4 regions of the Thioalkalivibrio sp. ALE12 genome follow, and region 1 is predicted to be linked to each of the others. Evidence: predicted binding sites of a transcription regulator. Region 1 holds the regulator's gene; each other region holds the start of a gene.

Region 1 (5,302 bases):
CGGCCCCCAGCACTACGGTCCCCTTGCGCGGCTTGCCCGCCGCCTCGCGTACCTCGGGGGTCTCGATGCCGTGGTCCACGGCATTCCGGACCAGGTGCACCAGCGGATCCGACAGGGCCTCGACCAGGTTCTTGTCGAGGTCGGTGTCCTCGCCGAAGATCTCCAGCTCGATCTCCTTGCCCAGATTGCGGGAGAGATCGCGGATCACGCGCGGGAAGCGGTTGAAGACCTTCTTCACCGGCTGCATGCGGGTCTTCATCACCGAGGTCTGCAGATCCGAGGTCACCAGGGCCAGGGAGCTGATCGCCTTGCCCAGCTCGTCATCGACATGCTGCGAGCGCAGCATGCTCAGCCGGTTGCGCACCAGTACCAGCTCGCCCACCAGGTTCATGATCTCGTCCAGGCGCTCGGTGTCGACGCGCACGGAAGTCTCGCCCTGCGGGGCCGCCCGACCGCCCCCCTCGGCACCCCCGCCGCCGGCACGCGCGCCGCCACCGCCCTGGCCTCCTGCAGCGGTATCGGCGGGCGCGGCGGCCTTCTCCGGTTCGGCGGGTTCGGGCTTCGCCGACGGGGCTTCCGCAGGTTCGTCGTCTGCGGGGCTGGGGACCGCCCCGGTAGCGGCCGGCCCGGCGCCCTTGGCCTGCAACTCGTCCAGCAGGTTCTCGAATTCGTCGTCGGTGATCAGGTCGCCGGAGCCACTCGCATCCTCCGCAGCCGGTTCTTCTCCGGCCGCATCGCCCGCGGTGGAGCCCGTCTCCACGGGCTTCGGCGGCTGATCGCCGTGCAGGCTGTCGAGCAGGGCCTCGAATTCGTCGTCGGTGATCTCGTCACCGGCACCGACCATCGCTTCGCCATCCGCCGCCGGTTCCGCATCCGTATCCGCTTGCGGTTCGGGCTCTGGCTCCGGCTCGGGTTCCGGGGGCGGCGGCGCGGCGGGCTCCGCCGCCACGTCCTCGTTGTTCGCCATGCGCCGGAGGTTTTCCACCAGGTCGGCCTCGGCGGGCGTGGGATCCACGCCGGAGCGCAGGTCCCCGAACATCACGTTCAGGGTATCCAGCACCCGCAGCATGGTGTCCATCAGGTGACTGTCCGCCCGCCGCTCACCGTTACGCAGCAGGTTGAAGACGTCCTCCGCGTGATGGCACACGGTCACCAGGGGATCCAGGCTCAGGAAGCCGGCCCCGCCCTTGATGGTATGGAAGCTACGAAAGACCGCATTCAGCAGATCCCGGTCATCCGGATTCTGTTCCAGGTCGATGAGTTGCTCGTTGAGCCCCTCCAGCAGTTCCCCGGCCTCGATCAGGAAGTCCTGAAGGATTTCGTCATTGGGGTCGATGGCCATTCAGTCTCTCCGGTCGCGTGGCGCCATTCGCATGAGGGGAACTGCCTAGAAGCCCAGGCTCGATAGCAGATCGTCCACCTCGTCCTGTCCTTGAACGACATCCGCGGCGGAATCTTGAGTCTTGGGCACGCTGGGACCGTGACCCTTGCGGTCCGCCTCGCGATCCTCCTCGCGTTGTTCAAGCGACGCCTCGGCCGCCTCGACCTGCTCCATGCGCCCACTGGAGAGCCGGATCAGGGACACCAGGTTCTCTTCCAGGTCGGTCACCAGCTGGATCACGCGGCGAATCACCTGGCCGGTAATATCCTGATAGCTCTGTGCCATCAGCACCTCGGAGAGCAGCCGGCGCAGCTCCTCGGTGTCTTCCCCCGCCTGCGCGAAGAACGTGTCGAGCTCGCGGGCAAAGTCCCGGAACTCCTCCACCGAGAGCTGGCGGTTGCGAAAGCGCGTCCACTTCGCCGTCAGGTTGGCCGCCTGCTGACTGAACGACTCCGCGATCGGCAGGCTCGACTCGATGGCATTCATGGTGTCGTGGGCCGCCTGTTCGGTCATCGTGACCACGTAATTCAGGCGTTCCTTTGCGTCCGGGATCTCCGCCTGGGTCAGTTCGACCAGACGCGAATCGCCGCGGAAGCTTTGCAGGGCCTCGTGAAGATCACGGGTCAGCTTGCCCAGCTCGTCGAAGAGTTCGCGGTCATAGGGGCGCGCCAGATCCTGCACCAGCGCCCGGGCGCCCGTGTCGTCGCCCGCCTCCAGCGTCTTGACCAACTGCCGCGCAAGCTCCAGCTGATCGTCGCGTGGTGGGTGTTCCTGTTCAGTCATGAGAAGCCTCTTGCGGGTACGGCGCGGAAGGTTTCGGACGACGCCCGCGGCGGTCGGTGCCACGGGCGTCGGGCATATCGGTCACAGGCCCATGATTATCCCTGTGCTTCAATGCGTTCGAAGATCTTGTCGATCTTTTCCTTCAGCGTCTCGGCGGTGAACGGCTTGACCACGTAGCCGTTCACGCCCGCCTCGGCCGCCTCGACGATCTGGTCGCGCTTGGCCTCCGCCGTCACCATCAGCACCGGCATGGACTTGAGGTTCGGGTCGGCGCGCACGGCCTTCAGCAAGTCGATCCCCGGCATGTTGGGCATGTTCCAGTCGGTGATCAGAAAGTCGAAATCCCCGTTCTGCAGCATAGGCAGCGCGGTGCTGCCGTCGTCGGCTTCCTGGGTATTGTTGAAGCCAAGATCACGCAACAGGTTCTTGATAATGCGCCGCATCGTGGAAAAGTCGTCCACGATGAGAATCTTCATTCCCTTGTCCACACGTCACTCCGGGATTCGTAGGGTGGGTTTTAGAATAACTGCAAAGCCGTACCGTCTTCGAGCCACGAACCCAGGCGGGCGCGCAGTCGAATGGTGGCCTGACTTCGGATCTGGCTGACGCGCGACTCGGTCACGCCCAGCACGGCGCCGATCTCGCGCAGGTTGAGCTCTTCGATGTAGTAGAGCGACAGCACCAGCCGCTCGCGTTCGGGGAGATCGCCGAGGGCTTCGGCCAGTTCCTGACGGAACTCACCGGCCTCGAGGGTGCGGGCCGGCGACACCTCCTGCCCTTCGATCACGCGATCGGCCCCGTCGTCACCCCCGCCGAGGTCGTCCAGGGCGAACAGGTGGGCTCCGGCGTGATCCTGCAGCATCTCGTAGTACTGGTCGATCGGCACGTCCAGCTCGGCGGCGACCTCGCTGCCACGCGCCGCCCGCCCCTCGCGCGCCTCGACGGTCTGGATCGCCGCGGCAATACGCCGACTGTTGCGGTGCACCGAACGCGGTGTCCAGTCACTGCGGCGCAGCTCGTCGATCATCGCGCCACGGATGCGGATCCCGGCGTAGGTGGCAAAGGTCGCGCCCTGGCCGCCCTCGAACTGGCGCGCCGCCTCGAGCAGCCCGATCATGCCCGCCTGAATCAGGTCATCCACCTGCACCGAGGCGGGGAGCCGCGCCATCAGGTGATGGGCGATGCGGTGGACCAGCTCGACGTGATCGGCAATCAGCTCCTCGTGCCCGCCGCTGGCCGCGGAGGCCGCCTGATAGCCGGAAAGTCGATTACGCGTCGTCATCATGCGCTCTGCAGCATCCGTTCCACGAAAAACCCGACGCCACCGTGGTCACCGCCGCCCACCGGCCAGCGGTCTACGGTCCGTGCCAGTTCGGCAAAGGCCTTCCCCGCCGGGCTCCCGGGGTACTGCTGTACCACTGGCGCGCGTTTCTGCACCGCCTTGCGCAGGTGATCATCCATCGGAATATAGCCGGCCAGGTCGAGCACCACCTCCGGCAGGTAGTTGCCGCAGACGGTATTGAGTTTCTGCATCAGTCGCTCGGCGCCTTCGCGGCCGTCGACCATGTTCGTCACCATGCGGAAGCGACGCAGGCCATGATCGCGGTGCAGGACCTTGATCAGGGCATAAGCGTCGGTAATCGAGGCGGGCTCGTCGCAGACCACCACCAGGGTCTCCTGGACCGCGCGGCAGAACGACGTCACGGATTCCTGCAGGCCGGCCGCGGTGTCCACGATCAGCACATCCAGGGGTTTGCGATAGGCGCTGAAGGCATGGATCAGACCGGCATGCTCGGCCGGCGTCAGGTTGGCCATCGCCGCGATCCCCGAAGCCGAAGGCACCACCTTTACCCCGTCCGGCCCCTGGACGAGCACATCCTCCAGGCTGTCCACATCACCGGTCACCAGGTCGTGCAGCGTGCGCTCGGGACGCATCCCCAGCAGCAGGTCCACGTTGGCCAGGCCCAGATCGGCGTCGAACAGCATGACCTCGCGCCCGAGCCGGGCCAGGCCCACCGACAGGTTCACCGATACGTTGGTCTTGCCCACCCCGCCCTTGCCCGAGGCAACCGCGATGACCTTCAACGGCTTGTTAGTGCGTGGCATAGCGCCCCTTCCCGACCGGTTGAATCAGTTCCAGCGTGGCGGGCTCCGCCGCCCGTGCCGGACGTGCCTGGGCGCGCGCGCGTCGCGGCGGTTCCATCTCCGCCAGGCGCTCGGCCGCCCAGGTCTCGCGGGCATTGGCCGCTGCCCCGGGTTCATCGGCGGCATCCTCCAGGGCCAGTCGGGTCAGATACCCGGTATCGACCCGGTGAAAGTCCTCGGCAATACGCTGGCCATCGCTGACGAACCCCAGCCCCAGGTGCTGATCCAGCAGTACGGACAGGACCTCGCCCAGCTCCTCGGCCTCGTCCAGCTTGGTCAGCACCAGCGCCGAGGGCTCCGCCTTGCGAAATGCCTCCAGCACCCGCCGCAACGCGCTCCCCTGGGTCGTCGCCGACACCACCAGCCAGCTCTCGGCCCGGATGTCCGGCGGCAGGTGCGCGAACAGGGATTCGTCCTCCACTGCCCGCGGGGCCTGTCCCGCCGTATCCACCAGGATCAGGTGCCCATCCTCCACGCGGCGCGCCAGTTCGCGCAACTCTCTCGCGTTCTGCAGCACCCGCACCGAGATCCCCGCCATCTGGGCGAAGGCCTGCAACTGGCGCGTGGCCCCGATGCGCTGGCTGTCCAGGGTGACCAGCGTAACCGAATCCGGGCCCATGCGGCGGATCTGGCGCAGCGCGATGCGGGCCAGCGTGGTGGTCTTGCCAACGCCGGTGGGCCCGACCAGCGCCAGCAGGCCGCCCTCGTCCAGGATGTCCGGCCGGTGGGTGGCAATCGCGCCCGACAACCGCGCCCGCAGGCGTTCCCAGGCCTGTTCCGGCGAGCTGTCATCGAGAATGCTTCCGGCCAGGCTGCGCGCCAGGGCGTCGCTGAACCCGCGGTCGATCAGGCGCGCCTTGCATTCCGCCGCCAGCGGGTGGCGGGCCGCCCAGCGCGCCTCTTCGCTCTCCGCATACTGGCGCGTCATCAGGCTGCGCAGGTCGCGCAGCTCCTGCCGCATGGCGGTCAGCTCCGGGTCGGCCGGCCACGACG
Region 2 (5,302 bases), on a different contig from region 1:
ATGGCTGTCTGGCTGATCCCGCCGAAGCTCTGGGCGAACACATCGCCGAACTCGGCACGGGAACGTTTAAACCCCGTGGTCCCCGAGTTGGACACATTGTTACCGGTGGTCTGCAGATCGGCCTGGGCCGCGTTGAGTCCGCTCAATCCGATATTGAAGGGCATGGGGTGTTTCCTCCGTCAGGGTTCTTGTTGCGGGGCGTCAGCCGCCAATCCGCCGTACATCCGAAAAGCTGATCTCGCCCAGGCCCTGCACGGTCAGTGCCAGCCCGGAGTCACTGCCCACCGCGACGCTTTCCACGCGGGCATCCAGAAAGGTATCCACGGCCTCCGACTGGGTCCCGGAGCGGGCCGTGGCCTTGAATTCGTAGACGCCCGGTGGCGCGAAGGTGCCGTCGTCGCGCATGCCGTCCCAGGTGAACTCCTGCAGGCCGCTGCCGGCAGCGCCCATATTCATGCGGCGAATGCGCTCGCCATTCGGGCTGTACACGTCGATCTGCAGCTCTTCGGTGGCGCGCTCCAGATCGACCGCGCCGTTCACCCGCCCGTCGGGCCCCAGTTCGCCAAACTCGACGGGCACCAGTACATCCTTGCCAACCAGCGAAGCCGCCTGCAGCGTCTGGTTCTGCCCCAGGGACTGCGCCAGCTTCTCGAAGGACTTGGACAGCTGCTCGATGCCGGTCACGGTGGAGAACTGCGCCATCTGGCCGAGGAAATCACCGTTATCCATCGGCTCCATCGGGTCCTGGTTCTCCAGCTGGGTGGTCATCAGCTTGAGGAAGTCGGACTGCCCGAGGCGGTCCATCTCGCCTTCCGGCTTCTTCTCCGGGCGCGACAGGCCGAGGCGATCCAGCAATTCGGGGGAAATCTGTGTCATGGCGGGCTCCTCTAGCCTTGGCCGATCTGCAATGTGCGCTGGAGCAGCTGACGCGAGGTCTCCATCACCTCGACGTTCGCTTCGTAGTTGCGCGAGGCGGACATCATGTTGGCCATCTCCTCGACCACGCTGATCGCCGGGCGGAAGATGTAGCCCTCCTCGTTCGCCTGCGGGTGGTGTGGCTCGTAGTGGGCCTGTGGCGGGGCCTGCGACTCGGTCACGCCGGCCACCCGCACGGACGTCGCCGCACCATTGGGGTTGGCCTGATCCATCACGCTCTGGAACAGCACCTGCTTGGCGCGATACGCCTCGTCCGGGTTGGTGGCGGCGGTGTTCGCGTTGGCCAGATTCGAGGCCACGGTATTCAGGCGCACCGACTGCGCCGACAGCGCCGAAGCCGAGGTATTGAACAGACTGAACATATTGCTCACGACATCGATCTCCCGATCAGGCCCGCGTTAACGGTCGCCCCTCAGGGCTTCGCGGATGCCGGAGACCCGGCGATTGAGGAATTCCAGACTGCTCTGGTACTGGATCGCGTTCTCGGCAAAGGCGGCACGTTCCATCTGCGGATCCACCGTGTTGCCATCCAGGGACGCCTGCGAAGGGACGCGATAAAGCGCCTCGGCCTGCCCGTTCATCGCCCCGGCATTGGGGTCGATATGCGCCGCCTGGCTACGCGCCATGGGCAAGTGATTGCCGCTCCCAGCCGCGGACTCGAGCACCGCGCGAAAGTCGATATCGCGCGCCTTGTAGTTCGGGGTGTCCGCATTGGCGATGTTGGAGGCCAGCAGCTCCATGCGCTGGGCGCGCACGTTGACCGCCTGCGGCAGGATGCCCATCGCCTTGTCGAGAGAGAGACTCATCGTTTCCGTCCTGTCCGCCCGTGGCGGACCCTCGCTACCAGAACCGGGACGCAGCCATTGCGGCCCTTTGCGAGGAGACCGATGCAATCGCTATGCCAGCGACGGGAATCCGTCTCGGCTGGGGACGCCCTTAGCGGGAAACGTGGGAAGGGGGCAATTCGAGTCGCGGCCGCATTGCGCGGGCGTTTCGGACCTGGCGGCCCTGCGACGGAGGGGCGTCAGGATTTGAGCCGGAGGACCGAGCCGTAGTCGGTGCGAACCGTCTCGAAGGCCTTGGTGTACGGGCCGGCCGTCTCCGAAGCGCCAAGAAACAGATAGCCGCCCGGATTCATCTGCCGGGCAATACCGTCAAGAACCTGTCGCTTGGTCTCGCCGGAGAAATAGATCAGCACGTTGCGGCAGAACACCAGGTCGAACTTGCCCAGTGCCGCGTAGCTGTCGATCAGGTTGAGCTTCTGAAAACGACAGCGCCGCTGGACCTCGGGAACGACCTTGTGGCCGTCCGTCACGGTCTCGAAGAAGCGCGCGCGGCGGCTCTCGCTCAACCCGCGCACAATACTCAGGCCGTCGTAGACCGCCCGCCGGGCGTCATCCAGGATCTTCTCCGACAGGTCCGTCCCCAGGATGGATACCGGCACCTTGCGCGGGGGGCGGGATTCCTCCCACTCGGAGACGACCATGGAGATGCTGTAGGCCTCCTGGCCACTGGAACAGCCGGAAGACCAGACCTTGATGCTGCTTCCCTTCGCAGCCAGCTCCGGCAACAACACATGCCGGAGGATCTCGAACGGAAAGCCATCGCGAAACCACGAGGTTTCGTTGGTCGTCATCGCGTCGATCACACGGGTGCGCAGCCGCGGATTCGGGGCTTGCCGCATCGCGTGCAGGAGCTCCGGCACGCTCTTGAAGTCGAACTCGTCGAGCAGCCGGGACAGTCGGCTCGACACCAGATACTGACGGCTGTCACCCAGCACCAGGCCGCAGCAGTCCTGCAGGAAGCGGGAAAACTCCTCGTAATCGCGGGAATCGATCACCGGTTCATCCCCGAGCACAGTCCATGGTGATTAGCATCCTGATGACGAGTCCTTGACAGCGGCGCCCGCGCCACGAAACGCAGGGGGAATCCCCGGTAGCGGGTTTCAGTATACGGTGTCGCAGGCGGGACACGACACTGGGCCCTTGTCGGCCATGTGACGCCGCCCCGGCCTTGCCGGGCGGCAACCCCGTTCCCCCCGGCGGTCATTCGACCTGTTGATCCTCGCGCCCGGTCTGGTCGAGCACCGCGTTGGCCAGTTCGTCGGGGTTGAATTTCGAGAGAAACGCATCGGCCCCGGCGCGCTTGACCATGTCGGTATTGAACTCGCCGCTCAACGAGGAATGCAGCAGCACCTTCAGATCTTTCAGGGCGGGATTGTCCCGGATCCGCGCCGTCAGCGTATAGCCGTCCATGCGTGGCATCTCGATGTCCGAGATCACCAGCTCGATCTGGTCGCGAACCGGGCCCTCCCCGGCCTTCTGCTCCAGGAAGTCGAGCGCCTCCTGACCATCCTTGAAAACCTCGTATTCGAACCCGAGACCGCGAATCGCCCCCTCGATCTGCTTGCGCGCCACGACCGAGTCGTCAACGATCACGACCTTGCGCCCCCCCGCTGGCGTGGCGTCCGCTCGGATGGACTCGGAGACCTCGGTCGGCAGAGGATTGACGATCGAAAGCACCCGTTCCACGTCGATGATCTCGACCAGCTTGTTGTCGATCTCGGTGACCGCGACCAGGAAGGACTCGCGCCCCGTACCACGCGGAGGGGACTTCACGTCCTGCCAGTTCACATTCACGATCCGGTCCACGGCCGACACCCAGAACCCCTGAACCGAACGGTTGAACTCGGTGACCACCACCTTCTGGTCGCCGCTGTCGCTGGCACCGGCCGCGCTGCGCAGGCCCATGGCGCGCGCCAGATCGATAATCGGCACCGTGCCGCCCCGCAGCGTAGCCACACCGCGCACCACACTCATCGACCCCGGGATCTGGCGCAGCGGCGGCGACGGGATCACCTCGCGCACCTTGAACACGTTGATTCCGAAGGTCTGTGATCCACCCAGGTGGAACAGCAGCAGTTCCATCCGGTTCTGACCCACCAGCTGCGTTCGCTGGTTCACATCGTCAATGAATTGACTCATGGTGCTGCTCTCCTTGTCCCGCGCCCATCTGCCGCGAGCCGCTCCCGGGAGCTCAGTGTGCACCGCGCACCCCCGGGCTGTCATTTGCAATCGCCTGTATGCGCCTTCTGGCGCCGCTTCCCAGGGATAACGGCATTGAACGCCGGGCCTTGAGTCGGGCACCGCCCGGACAACTGGCATCAAACCTGCATAGCTTCGGGTCCGCGAACGGACGCGGCAGACCCGGGGTATTCCCTCGGGCGGCGAGGACCGGCATATGCATCCACATACAACCTGTACATCACGCTGCATCCCCATGGGGCTCATGGCTCTCGTGGCGTGGTTCGCGCTCTCCGTGCCGGCCCACGCCGAGATCCACCCCGTTGCGGAGATCCGCGCGGCCGCGGAACAGTTTCTGTTGCAGGAGCTGGACGCCGAACATAGCGACGACATCAATATCGAGATCGGCCAGCTCGACAACCGGCTCCGGCTGGCCTACTGCCATGACGGACTCAACGCCCGTTTCCCGCCCGGCGGCCGCCGCGACGGCAATACCGCGATCCACCTTCAGTGTGCGGGCCCGGTCACCTGGCAGCTGTATGTCCCGGCCACGGTGGAACGTTACGCTCAGGTGCTGGTGGCCAGTCGCAACCTCCCTCGCCAGCACACGCTGACCAGCGGCGATCTGCGCTTCCAGCGCATCGAGACGTCACGCCACGCGGGCAGTTATCATGAAGACAAGTCGGCCCTCATCGGTCAGCAGACCCGGCGCAGCATTCGTCCGGGCCAGATCATCGGCACACAGCACGTCACCCAGCGCGAGATCGTCAGCCGCGGCCAGCGGGTCACGATCCTTGCCGAAAACGGCTCGATCGCCATCCGCATGCAGGGCGAGGCCCTGGAAAACGGCAGCCTCGGGGACCGCATCCGGGTCAAGAACACCTCGTCCGGGCGCGTGGTCGAGGGCGAAATCCAGCCCTCCGGGCACGTCCGGGTGACACTTTGATGCCGACTCTGTGATCGGTGTTACAAAAACCACCGCCACAGGGCTACAGTTTCAGCACACGCGGCCGTAAACACTTGCAGCACAGTTACAACGACAGGACGGCACAATGGATATCAAGGGCCTCAACACGAACAGTCTGCGCCCCGACGGCCAGAGCTCCACGGTCAAGGGCCGCGAGGACTCCAGCGGCGCGCCCAACCGGGCGCAAGAGTCGGATAGCGCCGCGACCACCGGTAACGATTCGCTTACCCTGACCGGCGCCGCCCAGGCGATGAGTTCGGCCGCCAGCGCCGGCGAGAACGCCCCGTTCGACGCGGCGCGTGTGGCCGAGCTGCGCGAGGCGATCGCCAGCGGCAACTACCCGGTGGACAACGAACAGCTGGCCGACCGCATGATC
Region 3 (5,302 bases), on a different contig from region 1:
CAGAATCAACGGGTCCGACCTTGCCTTTCGCTTCATGCCAACCCATTGAGGCTCTGGCCCCTGCTACATCCAGCACGGGCAGGAGCTTCGCCTGCAAGCAGGCTCCCACGGGCAACCGGGGGGGCAGACCTTGGCTCTTGTGCCCGCAACACGGGACGGGCAAAAGGCATGGTCTGACCCCTTCGGTACGGCCCCCTCGGTGCGCGCGTACGGAACCACTGCCGCAGTAGCGAAGGTGCGACGTGGTAACCGCAACATCCGCTCCCCCGCCGCAAGATTGTGGAAGCCACCCCGACCGGGCCAAGCCAGAATCCTGGATAAAGGCCGCGCGCACGCATCCCTGTGGCGGGGCCCATGACGGAGAAAAGGCTACGCCCGGCCCGCGGCCGGCCAAGCCATGGACCCCAGGAGGTGCCTCATGTACGACCACTCGATCCGGCCCACGGGAACGCTTCGCCGCCTGGCTGCATGGGCCGCCGCGCTCGCCCTGGCCGCCCCCTTGGCGAGCCTGGCGGCCGACGACGGCCAGGCCTTTATCTGGGCGCCGGACGCCCCCGATCTCGAATGGAACCCCTGCCCGGCCTTCATGCCCGACGACTGCCGCCTGGCCGTCCTCCAGGGCGACCCGGCCGAGCCCAACGCCGATGTGTTCTTCCTGCTGCCCGGCAACAGCACCGCGCCCCATCACTGGCACACCAGCGCCGAGCGCATGGTGCTGGTCCAGGGCGAGATGCAGGTGGACTATGACGATCAGGAACCGGTAGTGCTTCGGCCCGGGACCTACGCCTATGGCCCTGCGCGACTGGCGCATACCACCCACTGCATCTCGGACGAGGACTGCATCCTGTTCATCGCGTTCGAAGAACCGGTGGACGCGCACGAGACACACGGTCACTGAGGCCAGCCGATCCCTGCCATCCGGGCTTGACGCCCCGGGCTCGTTCCAACGGGCGGGCAGAACGACAAGCCTTTGCGCAATGCGCCGAGAGCCGGCGCATTGCCAGCAACGAGGCAGGGAGGCGAGTACGCGCCTTATTCGGTAGCGGCGTCGCGGGGCCACTCGCGAAAGCCTTCGCGAACCGAAAGGCAGCGGGTATACCCCAGGTCCCGCAGCAGTTCGGCGGCGCGCAGGCTGCGCCGGCCGCTGTTGCACAGGCACAGCAGGATCTGGTCCTGGGTGACGTGATGCCGGTTAATCAGGGAGATGAAGTGCTGGAAGTCGCGATCATCCGGCTCGTCCGCGTCCAGCAGCTCCTGCTCTTCCTCCGACAGGCCCCGACCCAGTAGCTGCTTCAGGCGGAACAGGGGCACCGGGACCGCCCCTTCCACCTCGCCCTCCAGTTCCAGCTCGAAGGGCTGACGGATATCCAGCAGCACCGCCAGACCAATATCCACCAGCTCGCGGGCCGCGTTGACGCTGATCTCCAGCTTTGGATCGTCCGTCTCGTTCACCATGCAGGCTCCTTTTGCGTCGGGGTTGTGAGGGCGCACGGGGTTCGCTTCAGCAGGCGCCCCTAGTTCCGATAGATTTCGCGAAACACCGCATGATTGCAAAAGGCCCGAAGCCCGACGCGCACGCGCGCTGGCCCTGCAGCGCCTCCACACACCAGTCCATGCCGCATGCATTGGGCCCCGTGGTTGTACGCGCCGGCCGAATCACCGGTCTCTCGCCTGCTCGAAGCGATTTTCGGGCACTATCGCAAGGGCAATCGCCCCCCCATGGAGGCCCCCTTGACCGACGAGACTACCGGTGGAACCGAAGGCACGCTTCCCCTGCAACGGCTGGCCGGCTGGGCGCTTCGCGGAATCGCCGCCCTGACGGGCCTCGGCGGACTGCTCGCCTCGCTGGCCTTCTGGATGCTGGCGCAGGAGACACCGGAGCTCCCGTGGCCGCTCGTCTCCCTGATCCTGCTGCAGATCCTGTTCGGGATAGCCGTGCTCGCCTGGGTCGCGTTGTTGTGGCGCCGCGCCCGGGCACTGGGAGCACTGGATACCCGGGACTATCCCGCCATCACCTGCGTTGTCGTCTGCATGCGGCTGGCGGGCGAATTGCTGGCAACCGGCGTGGTCCTGTTGGCGGTGGCCCTGTCGGTGATCTCCCTGACGGCCGCAGAACCCTTCGCGGGCGCAGCCGTAGCCGCATTCGGGCTGGAAGCGGAACAGATGGAAGCAATCGGCTGGGCACTGGCCGTGCTTGCAGCCCTCCTGTGGCCGCTGGCCGGGCTCTTTGCGGCCGGGATGATCCTGTTCGGGGCCTACCTGTTCGCCGACGCCATGATGGCCATGCTGGAGTACGTGCGCGATCTACGGCGGATCCGCGAGACACTGGCGTCGAGCCGCGACCGCGAGCGCGACCGCGACCCGGAATGAGACGGCGCCCGGGCCAGGACCACGGGCACCGATCCGACCAGCGTCCCGCCACCTTGAGGGACACTCGGCGCGGTTGATGTGGCTCAAGGTTTGGCGCGCGGGGCCGTTTAAGCTGTCATCAGGGCAATGCCGCCGCCGGTGGCGTCCGCTGCCATGCGCGCCAACAAGGCGCGGCGCCTGCCGGTAACACCGCAGCCGTCCGCGCACGACGCCCGCCCCCGGAATACCCGGGGCACGGACGCCTGCATGGATCGGCATTCCCCCGGCCCGGTACCTCGGGCTTACCCCTTCCAGGCCATACAAGGACCCGCCCATGAACCTCCGCTCGCTCTCCGTTCGATCCAAGCTGGTCATCACCATCGTGGTACCCGTGGCCGCGCTCCTGCTGCTGGCCGCCCTGGCGGCCCGCGGCACGGCCAATATCGAAGAAGGCGTGCAGAACATCTACCACGACCGGGTCGTGCCCCTGCAGCAGTTGAAGACCATCGCGGACAACTACGCGGTGCTGGTTATCGATGCCGTGAACAAGGCCGATGCCGGGCGCATGACCGCGGAAGAGGCCCTGGCCGACGTGCGCGAGGCGCGCACGGAGATCGCCACGATCTGGGAGGCCTACCTGGCCACGACGCTGACGCCCCGGGAACAGGAACTCGCCGATGGCGCCCGCTCCCTGTTCCGCGCGGCCAACGCCGACCTGGATCGCCTGGAGGCGGCGCTGGGCGGGATGTCCGGCAATGTGCAGGGCGAGCTCGACGCCTTCAACGGCCCGCTGTACGACAGCATCGACCCGATCAGCGACCAGATCACCGAGCTGGTCGACCTGCAGATCGAGGTCGCCGGCGCGGAGGCCGAACGGGTATCGGAGTTCTACACCCAGGTGCTGGTGCGCAGCGGCGCCCTGATGCTGGTGGTATTGATCGGGGTCGTGATTACCGGGGTGTGGACCTATCGCTCGGTAGCGCTCCCGATCGCGCACATGCGCCAGACGCTGGAGGGGATTGCTGGCGACCATGACCTGTCGCGCCGGGTGAATGTCACCGCGAACGACGAGATCGGTGCGACCGCGACCGCCCTGAACAGCATGCTCGACCAGTTCCAGGATTCCATCCGCGAGCTGCGTACCCTGACCGACCAGATGGCCTCGGCCGCCGAGCAGTTGTCCGCGGTCAGCGCGCAGACCGACGGCAACATCGACCAGCAGCGTTCGCAGACCGAGCAGGTCTCGACCGCGATGAACGAGATGGCCGCGACGGTTCAGGAGGTCGCGCGCAACGCCTCCGATGCCGCCTCCTCCAGCCAGGAAGCCGACCAGGAGTCCCGCTCGGGGGGCGAGGTCGTGCGTACGGTGGTCAGCGACATCGGCCGCCTGTCCGGCGAGGTCGCCACCATCGAAGAAACCGTGCGCAACCTGGACGAGAAGGGCCAGCAGATCGGCTCGGTGCTGGACGTGATCCGCGGGATCGCCGAGCAGACCAACCTGCTGGCCCTGAACGCGGCGATCGAGGCCGCCCGGGCCGGCGAACAGGGTCGTGGCTTTGCGGTGGTCGCCGACGAGGTCCGCACCCTCGCCTCGCGCACCCAGGACTCCACCGCCGACATCCAGGCGATGATCGAGGCCCTGCAGGCCGGTACCCGCAACGCGGTCACCGCGATGGGTCGCGGACGCGAGATGGCGGAGGCCACCAGCAACGATGCCGAGCGCGCCGGCCAGGCGCTGGAATCCATCGTCCAGGCCGTCGGCCGGATCAGCGACATGACCACGCAGATCGCCAGCGCCGCGGAAGAGCAGAACGCCGTGGCCGAGGAGATCAACCGCAACATCTACGCGATCAACGACATCACCGGCGACACCGCCAATGGCTCGCGCCAGACCGCGACCGCCAGCCAGGAGGTCGCGGATATCGCCTCGCGCGTACGCGACCTGGCCTCCGCCTACCGCATCGCGTAACCCTCGCATTCTGGTCACCCGCGAGGCCCGCTCCAGGGCCCGCGGGCCTGCCCCTGCAGGCGTTCAGACATCGTCCGGACTATCTGGTCCCGCGACGAGACCAGGCCTTCGCCGACAACAGAATTTGTGTTCGGCGCACGGGGAACTCCCACGTTCCTCGAGGATCGCATTCTCCAGCCGCCCGGGTCACGTCGTCATTCGATGACGTTTTCATGACCGCTCTCACTGTAATCGCATTCTAGACGCATTCTTGTTGCAATACGTTTTAGAATCTGCTTATTTTCTACTCTTCCACTTTCGAAACGATCAGGAGACTCCATGCGAGCCATCAAGACACTAGCCGCTTCCGCCCTTATCGCCCTTGCCGGTGCAGGCGCGACCGCACAGGCGGACGAGCCCTCCAAGCTGTTCGTCAGTGTCACCTCGGCCGATGATCACACCCAGTTCATGTCCATGGTTCTGGCCAACCAAAGCATGCGTCAGGGTCAGGAAATCCGTGTGCTGCTGTGCGGTCCTGCCGCGAAGATGGCGACCGAAGACTTCGACGGCGCCACCATGCAGCCGGCAGACCGGAATGCGCAGCAACTGATGATGAACCTGCTCAACAACGGCGCGACCGTCGAGACCTGCGCCATCTTCCTGCCGAACACGGACTACACCGAGGCCGACCTGCTTGACGGCATTACGCCGGCCGATCCGGAAGAAGTCGGTGCCTACATGGCTGATCCGAACGTGCGTTTCTTCTCGAACTGATCACTCGCTGGTAGTGATGACGAGGCCCTCTTCGGAGGGCCTTTTTTGTTGGTAGACCAGGATCCCAACAGGCCGCTTGGCCCGGTAAGATGTCGATTGTCCGGACCTCTTCGGTCCTCGGGTATACCCCGGATGCACGCCGACGACTACTGGGAGGAGCGTCGCTGTGAGACTCTGGTCGAAGTGGAAAAAAGGCGGGGCGCTGCTGGCCAACGTCCTGCAGCGCCAGGG
Region 4 (5,302 bases), on a different contig from region 1:
AACACGATGATCAGCAGGGAGTAGACGTACCGCATGCGACCTCCCGGGTCAGTCGGGCCAAACGCTCAGGTTCGGGCGCCCCGGGGTCAGCGTCAACCGGCACGAGGCGGCGACCTCAAGGGTTTCCCCGAGTGTCGGGATGGCTGCAGTGGTCGCGCAGCGGGCAGCCTTCGCACCGCGGTCGCGGGCGGCAGCGCTCCTTGCCATGCTCCACGATCAGCGCATGCAGGTCGTTCAGGGCGGCCACATCCGGCCCCAACTCCGTCTCGACGTGGCCACGCAGCTGATCATAGGGGGCCTGCGCCTGCGGGACCTCCAGGCGCTCGAACAGACGCCGCGTGTAGGCATCCACCACGAAGACCGGGCGGTCGAAGGCATACAGCACGATATCGTCGGCCGTCTCCGGGCCCACGCCCTTGACGCCCAGCAACGCCGAGCGCAACTCGGCCGTTTCCAGCGCGGTCAGTCCCTCGACACCGCCGGATGCCTCAAGGAAGCGCAGCAGATGCCGCAGCCGGTCGGCCTTCACGTTGAAGTAGCCACTGGGACGAATCCGCTCGGCCAGTTCTTCCGGGTCAAGCGCCATCAGTCCTTCGGGCGAGAGGGCATCGATGGCGCGCAGGTTGTCCAGGGCCTTCTCGACGTTGGTCCAGCTGGTGTTCTGGGTCAGTACCGCACCGACCATCACCTCGAAGGCGGTATCGGCCGGCCACCATTGCAGGTCGCCGTACTCCGCACGCAGGGCCTCCAGAAGGTCGGGAATCCGCACGTGGCGTTACCGCTGGCGACGCCCGCCCGATTTGCCACCGCCCGCCGGGCGCCCGCCGGAACGACCGCCCGAGGGCTTCGCGCCCCGGCCACCACCGCGACCACCAGGGGATGCCGGCTTGCCCGACTTCTTCGGCGGCGAGGAACTCCAGCCGTCCTCGCGCGCCGCCCGACTGTTGCGCGACTTGCCGGCCGCCGCCGGCTTGCCGGGCCGCTGCTTGCTCCGGGGGTCGCGGCGCGGTCCGCCCCGCCCGCGAGGGCGCGCCGATTCCGGGATCGGCAGGTCCGCCGCCGCGTACAGCCCGGCCACCTCGCGGCTCTCCAGGTCGCGCACCGCGCCGGTCTTCAGACCCCGCCCAAGGACCACCGGCCCGTAGCGCACCCGGATCAGGCGGCTGACCGTGACCCCGACGGCATCCCACAACCGCCGCACCAGGCGGTTGCGCCCCTCGCTGACGATCACGTGATACCAGTGATTGGCGCCGTCCCCGCCCTGCTCCTCCAGACTGTCGAAACGCGCCGGGCCATCCTCCAGCTCCACGCCCTCGCGCAGCATGTCCAGCGTGGCCGCCGGCACCTCGCCGAGTACCCGCACGGCATACTCGCGTTCCAGCGCCATGCTCGGGTGCATCAGCCGGTTGGCCAGCTCACCGTCGGTGGTAAACAGCAGCAGGCCCGAAGTATTCAGGTCCAGCCGGCCTACCGCCACCCAGCGCTGCCCCTTCAGACGCGGCAGGCTGGCAAACACCGGTCGCCGGCCCTCGGGATCGGAGCGGCTGCAGATCTCGCCCACCGGCTTGTGATACACGATCCAGCGGTGCGGGTGCTCCGGGCGCCGCACGATACGCCCGCGCACGCGAATCACGTCGTGCTCGTCGACCTGATCCCCCAGCCGCGCGGTCCGGTTGTTCACCTGCACCTCGCCGCGCTCGATCCAGCCCTCGATCTCGCGCCGCGAACCCAGCCCGCGCGCCGCCAGGACCTTCTGTACCCGCTCCGACATTCCCGGAACTCCAGCAACTCATTAAGATGGGCGCCACGATACACCAACAGGACGTTGCCATGACCGATTCCACGCCGGAGACCACCCCCGTCCGGACGCCGCTGAACATCGCTGTGCTCACCGTCTCCGACAGCCGCGAACTGGCGGAGGACCGCTCCGGCGATGCCCTCGTGGAACGCCTCGAAGGCGCCGGCCACCGCCTGGCCGATCGCGGGATCGTGAAGGACGACATCTACGCCATCCGCGCGGAGCTCTCGCGCTGGATCGCCGACCCCGAGATCGATGCGGTGCTCACCACCGGCGGCACTGGCATCACCGGCCGTGACGGCACACCCGAGGCCGCCTCGGTGCTGCTGGACAAGACCATCGAGGGCTTCGGCGAGCTGTTCCGCATGCTCTCTTATGAAGAGATCGGCACATCCAGCCTGCAGTCCCGCGCCCTTTCAGGGGTCGCGAACGGCACCTACCTCTTCGTACTGCCCGGCTCCACCGGCGCCTGCCGCACCGCCTGGGACCGCATCATCCAGGCCCAGCTCGACGACCGCACCATGCCCTGCAACCTCACCATGCTGATGCCGCGCCTGACGGAGTCCTGAGGGAAATACGGATTTCACCACGAAGAGCACGAAGGCACGAACAAGGCCAAGCTCGAAAGCGGACCTGATTAGCAACGAGAGTCGGCCAGTCACGGAGATCCTCCGGAGGCGGCATAGCCAGCCGCAGGTCGCTGTAATCCGCGCCTTTCCTGGAATATCACCAGCGCCGCCCTTTACCCCTGCATCGTCATCCCGGCCGGAGCGTAGCGAAAAGCCGGGATCTCCCCCGTCGGGGCAACCCCTGCCGCCAGGATCCCGGATAGCGATTACCGGGAAATCCGTCCGTACCGAAACGCGATACACCGTTCCCACAAGAAAAATGCCCAAAATGCTCTAAAAAAGCCTTTGGGCGTGCCGCTACCCCCTGTATCGGGTGCGGCGCTCACACGGATCTGCTTGTCGCCCTCCGACTAGAACAACGAAATGGAAGGACAACGCGATGACATCCCTGAACCCCCTCTCCAGTGTCGGCTTCGGTACCCGCCTGACGCTGATGATCCTGTCTCTCATCGTGGGCGCGATCCTCATCGTTGCCACCCTCATCTTCTTGCAGTACCGCGCCTCCTACACCGACGCGACCATCGACCGGCTTCACGCAATGGGCGAATCCAACGCCCAGTCCTTCAACGAATGGCTCCTGGGGCGGCAGGATGAAATGCGCTACCTCGCAGGCCTCGATGCAGCTCGCGGCATGGACCTCGATGAACTCGAGCACCTGATCGAGCAGATCGCGTCGCTGCGCGGTGAATACGACACGATCTTTGTCGTGAATGCCGACGGCATGGGCGAGGTCGGAGTGGCCTTCGACGGACAGGCGCGCGTCCTCAGCCGCGAGGAGGCGAACGATTTCAATGTGCCCGACCGGGCATGGTTCCAGAGCGCGATCAGTGGGGAGGACACCTTCTCGCGGCCGGTGGTTTCCCGCGCGACGGGCAATCGGGTCAGCACCGTCGCAATTCCGATCGAAGGACCGGATGGCGAACCAATCGCCGTGATGCGCGGGGCGGTGCAACTCGACACGATCTTTGATCGGGTCAACGCGATCGATCTCGGCGAAGGATCCGAGATCTACCTCGTAGACCGCGACCGGCATCCCGTGACACCGGTTGAATCGGCCCCCGATACGGACCAGCCAATCGACACCCGGGCTGCACAGGCGATCGCCGCGGGTGACAGTGGGGTCGGACGCTACCAAAACGCAATCGGGACTGCGGTGATCGGTAGCTTTACCGACATCCCCCTGCTTGGCTGGGGCCTGCTGATGGAGCTCGACGAAGGGGTCGCACTGGCCGAGCTGCAACGCGCGCTTTGGTGGGTCGTCGGCCTCACCATCGCCATCCTGATCGCGGCCTCGCTGATCAGCCTCGGGGTAATCCGCAACGTCCTGCGCACACTAGGGGGCGATCCTGCCTACGCATCGGACGTCGTCCGCCAGGTGTCGGAGGGCGACATGACCGTCCCGATCCAGCTGCGCAAGGGCGATGACTCGTCGTTGCTCGCGGCCATCGCCACCATGCAGTCCCGCCTGCGCGAACTGATCGGCAGCGTTCGCGGCCATGCCGAGGAAGTCGCCTCGGCCGCTACCGAGCTTTCACACATCAACGAAGAGACCGACAAGGGTGTAAATCGCCAGAACGCCCAGCTCAGTGACGCGGCCGCAGCGATCAACGAGATGACCGCGACCGTCGAGGAGGTCGCCCGCAACAGCCAGAGCACGGCAGATGTCGTGCGAGAAACCACGGAACAGGCCCAGAGTGGCCGCAACGTGGTCAGCGCATCGGTCACCTCGATCAACAAGCTCTCGAACGAGATCCAGAGCACCGCCGAGGTCATCACGGCGCTCAAGGGTGACAGCGACAATATCGGCGACATCCTGCAGGTCATCAACAACGTCGCCGACCAGACCAACCTGCTGGCTCTGAACGCCGCAATCGAGGCAGCGCGCGCAGGGGAAGACGGTCGTGGGTTCGCGGTGGTCGCCGAGGAGGTTCGCAACCTCGCCGTCCGCACGCAGGAGTCAATCACCGAGATTCAGCAGATGATCGAGGCGGTGCAGAAGCGTGCGGATCAGGCCGTAACGGCGATGGCCGCCAGCCAGACCCAGGCCCAGGATGGCGTGGATCAGGTCAACCAGGCGGGCACGTCGCTCGAACAGATTGTCGCCGCGGTCGAAAAGATCGAGGACATGACGCGGCAAATCGCGAGCGCAGCCGAAGAGCAGTCGGCTACCTCCAACGAGATCAACCGCAATATCCACTCGGTCAGCGAAGTCTCGGAGCACAACGCCACCAATGTCGTACAAATGGGTCAGGCTAGCGAGACCCTGGCCGGGTTGTCCGAGCAACTGCGCGAGATCGTCAACCGCTTCAAGGTCTGACGCCGATCAGGACGCGTGGGGGACATGGGGCCAGACGGTCTACCCCGCGCGCCCCCCGCTTTCGGGTCCGAAACACACCGGCGAGGCCCGCTCGTCGTTCGTCGCCTCCTCGGCGAGTTCGGCGTCGAGGAGTTCCCGCAGGACCGCCGCATCGCTGTGCTCCTCGTTTCGGGTGGCCGTCAGCGGGGTCAGGCGGCTACGCCGGGCATACCCCAGCAATCAGGCCCATGCATCGTCGGGAGCGGCCGCCAGTTCCGCCCGATACCGGCGACAGAATTCGGGCCAGCACGCCACGTTGTGGCCAAACCAGCGGCGCAGATCCGCGGACGGGGCGAGCGACTTTTCCCAGGCATCCAGCGCGAGCGCCGATTTCTTCACCCCGCGGGGCCAGAGGCGGTCGACCAGCACACGGGCCCCACCCTCGGGATCGACCGGATCGTAGACGCGCCGGATCCGCACCCGCTCCATGCCGCGATTACCGGTCCACGTGGGTCTGCAGCCAGTATTCGAGCAGGGCTGCGTGCCAGAGCTTGGAGCCCTGGATGCGGGTGAAGTACT

The links. The regulator FliA, encoded in region 1, starts transcription of late flagellar genes. The targets are predictions, from matches to a motif close to GCTAAAGTTNNNNNNNNNNCNGCCGATA.
Region 2: F614_RS0110925 (chemotaxis protein CheV) is a predicted target of FliA. The motif match lies at 4,048-4,075, and genes of this name have one in related genera.
Region 3: F614_RS0103975 (methyl-accepting chemotaxis protein) is a predicted target of FliA. The motif match lies at 2,452-2,479, and genes of this name have one in related genera.
Region 4: F614_RS0106475 (methyl-accepting chemotaxis protein) is a predicted target of FliA. The motif match lies at 2,700-2,727, and genes of this name have one in related genera.

The regions. Positions count from the first base shown of each region.
Region 1 is NZ_KB905905.1:120,024-125,325, reverse strand. Features, by position in the region: gene F614_RS0100600 (chemotaxis protein CheA) at 1-1,342, opposite strand, end outside; gene F614_RS0100595 (protein phosphatase CheZ) at 1,388-2,164, opposite strand; gene cheY (chemotaxis response regulator CheY) at 2,260-2,640, opposite strand; gene F614_RS0100585 (RNA polymerase sigma factor FliA) at 2,682-3,449, opposite strand; gene F614_RS0100580 (MinD/ParA family protein) at 3,446-4,270, opposite strand; partial or broken gene flhF (flagellar biosynthesis protein FlhF) at 4,439-5,302, opposite strand, start outside.
Region 2 is NZ_KB905911.1:68,669-73,970, reverse strand. Features, by position in the region: gene flgE (flagellar hook protein FlgE) at 1-164, opposite strand, end outside; gene F614_RS0110945 (flagellar hook assembly protein FlgD) at 202-876, opposite strand; gene flgC (flagellar basal body rod protein FlgC) at 888-1,307, opposite strand; gene flgB (flagellar basal body rod protein FlgB) at 1,335-1,742, opposite strand; gene F614_RS0110930 (protein-glutamate O-methyltransferase CheR) at 1,961-2,776, opposite strand; gene F614_RS0110925 (chemotaxis protein CheV) at 2,982-3,920, opposite strand; gene flgA (flagellar basal body P-ring formation chaperone FlgA) at 4,216-4,905, shown strand; gene flgM (flagellar biosynthesis anti-sigma factor FlgM) at 5,012-5,302, shown strand, end outside.
Region 3 is NZ_KB905906.1:141,072-146,373, reverse strand. Features, by position in the region: gene F614_RS0103990 (cupin domain-containing protein) at 419-898, shown strand; gene F614_RS0103985 (rhodanese-like domain-containing protein) at 1,033-1,455, opposite strand; gene F614_RS0103980 (hypothetical protein) at 1,732-2,370, shown strand; gene F614_RS0103975 (methyl-accepting chemotaxis protein) at 2,684-4,318, shown strand; gene F614_RS0103970 (DsrE family protein) at 4,637-5,071, shown strand; gene F614_RS0103965 (hypothetical protein) at 5,238-5,302, shown strand, end outside.
Region 4 is NZ_KB905907.1:90,778-96,079, forward strand. Features, by position in the region: gene F614_RS0106455 (lipopolysaccharide assembly protein LapA domain-containing protein) at 1-35, opposite strand, end outside; gene F614_RS0106460 (endonuclease III domain-containing protein) at 116-769, opposite strand; gene rluB (23S rRNA pseudouridine(2605) synthase RluB) at 776-1,771, opposite strand; gene moaB (molybdenum cofactor biosynthesis protein B) at 1,831-2,367, shown strand; gene F614_RS0106475 (methyl-accepting chemotaxis protein) at 2,807-4,744, shown strand; partial or broken gene F614_RS14965 (DUF488 domain-containing protein) at 4,784-5,212, opposite strand; gene F614_RS0106490 (N-acetylglutaminylglutamine amidotransferase) at 5,220-5,302, opposite strand, start outside.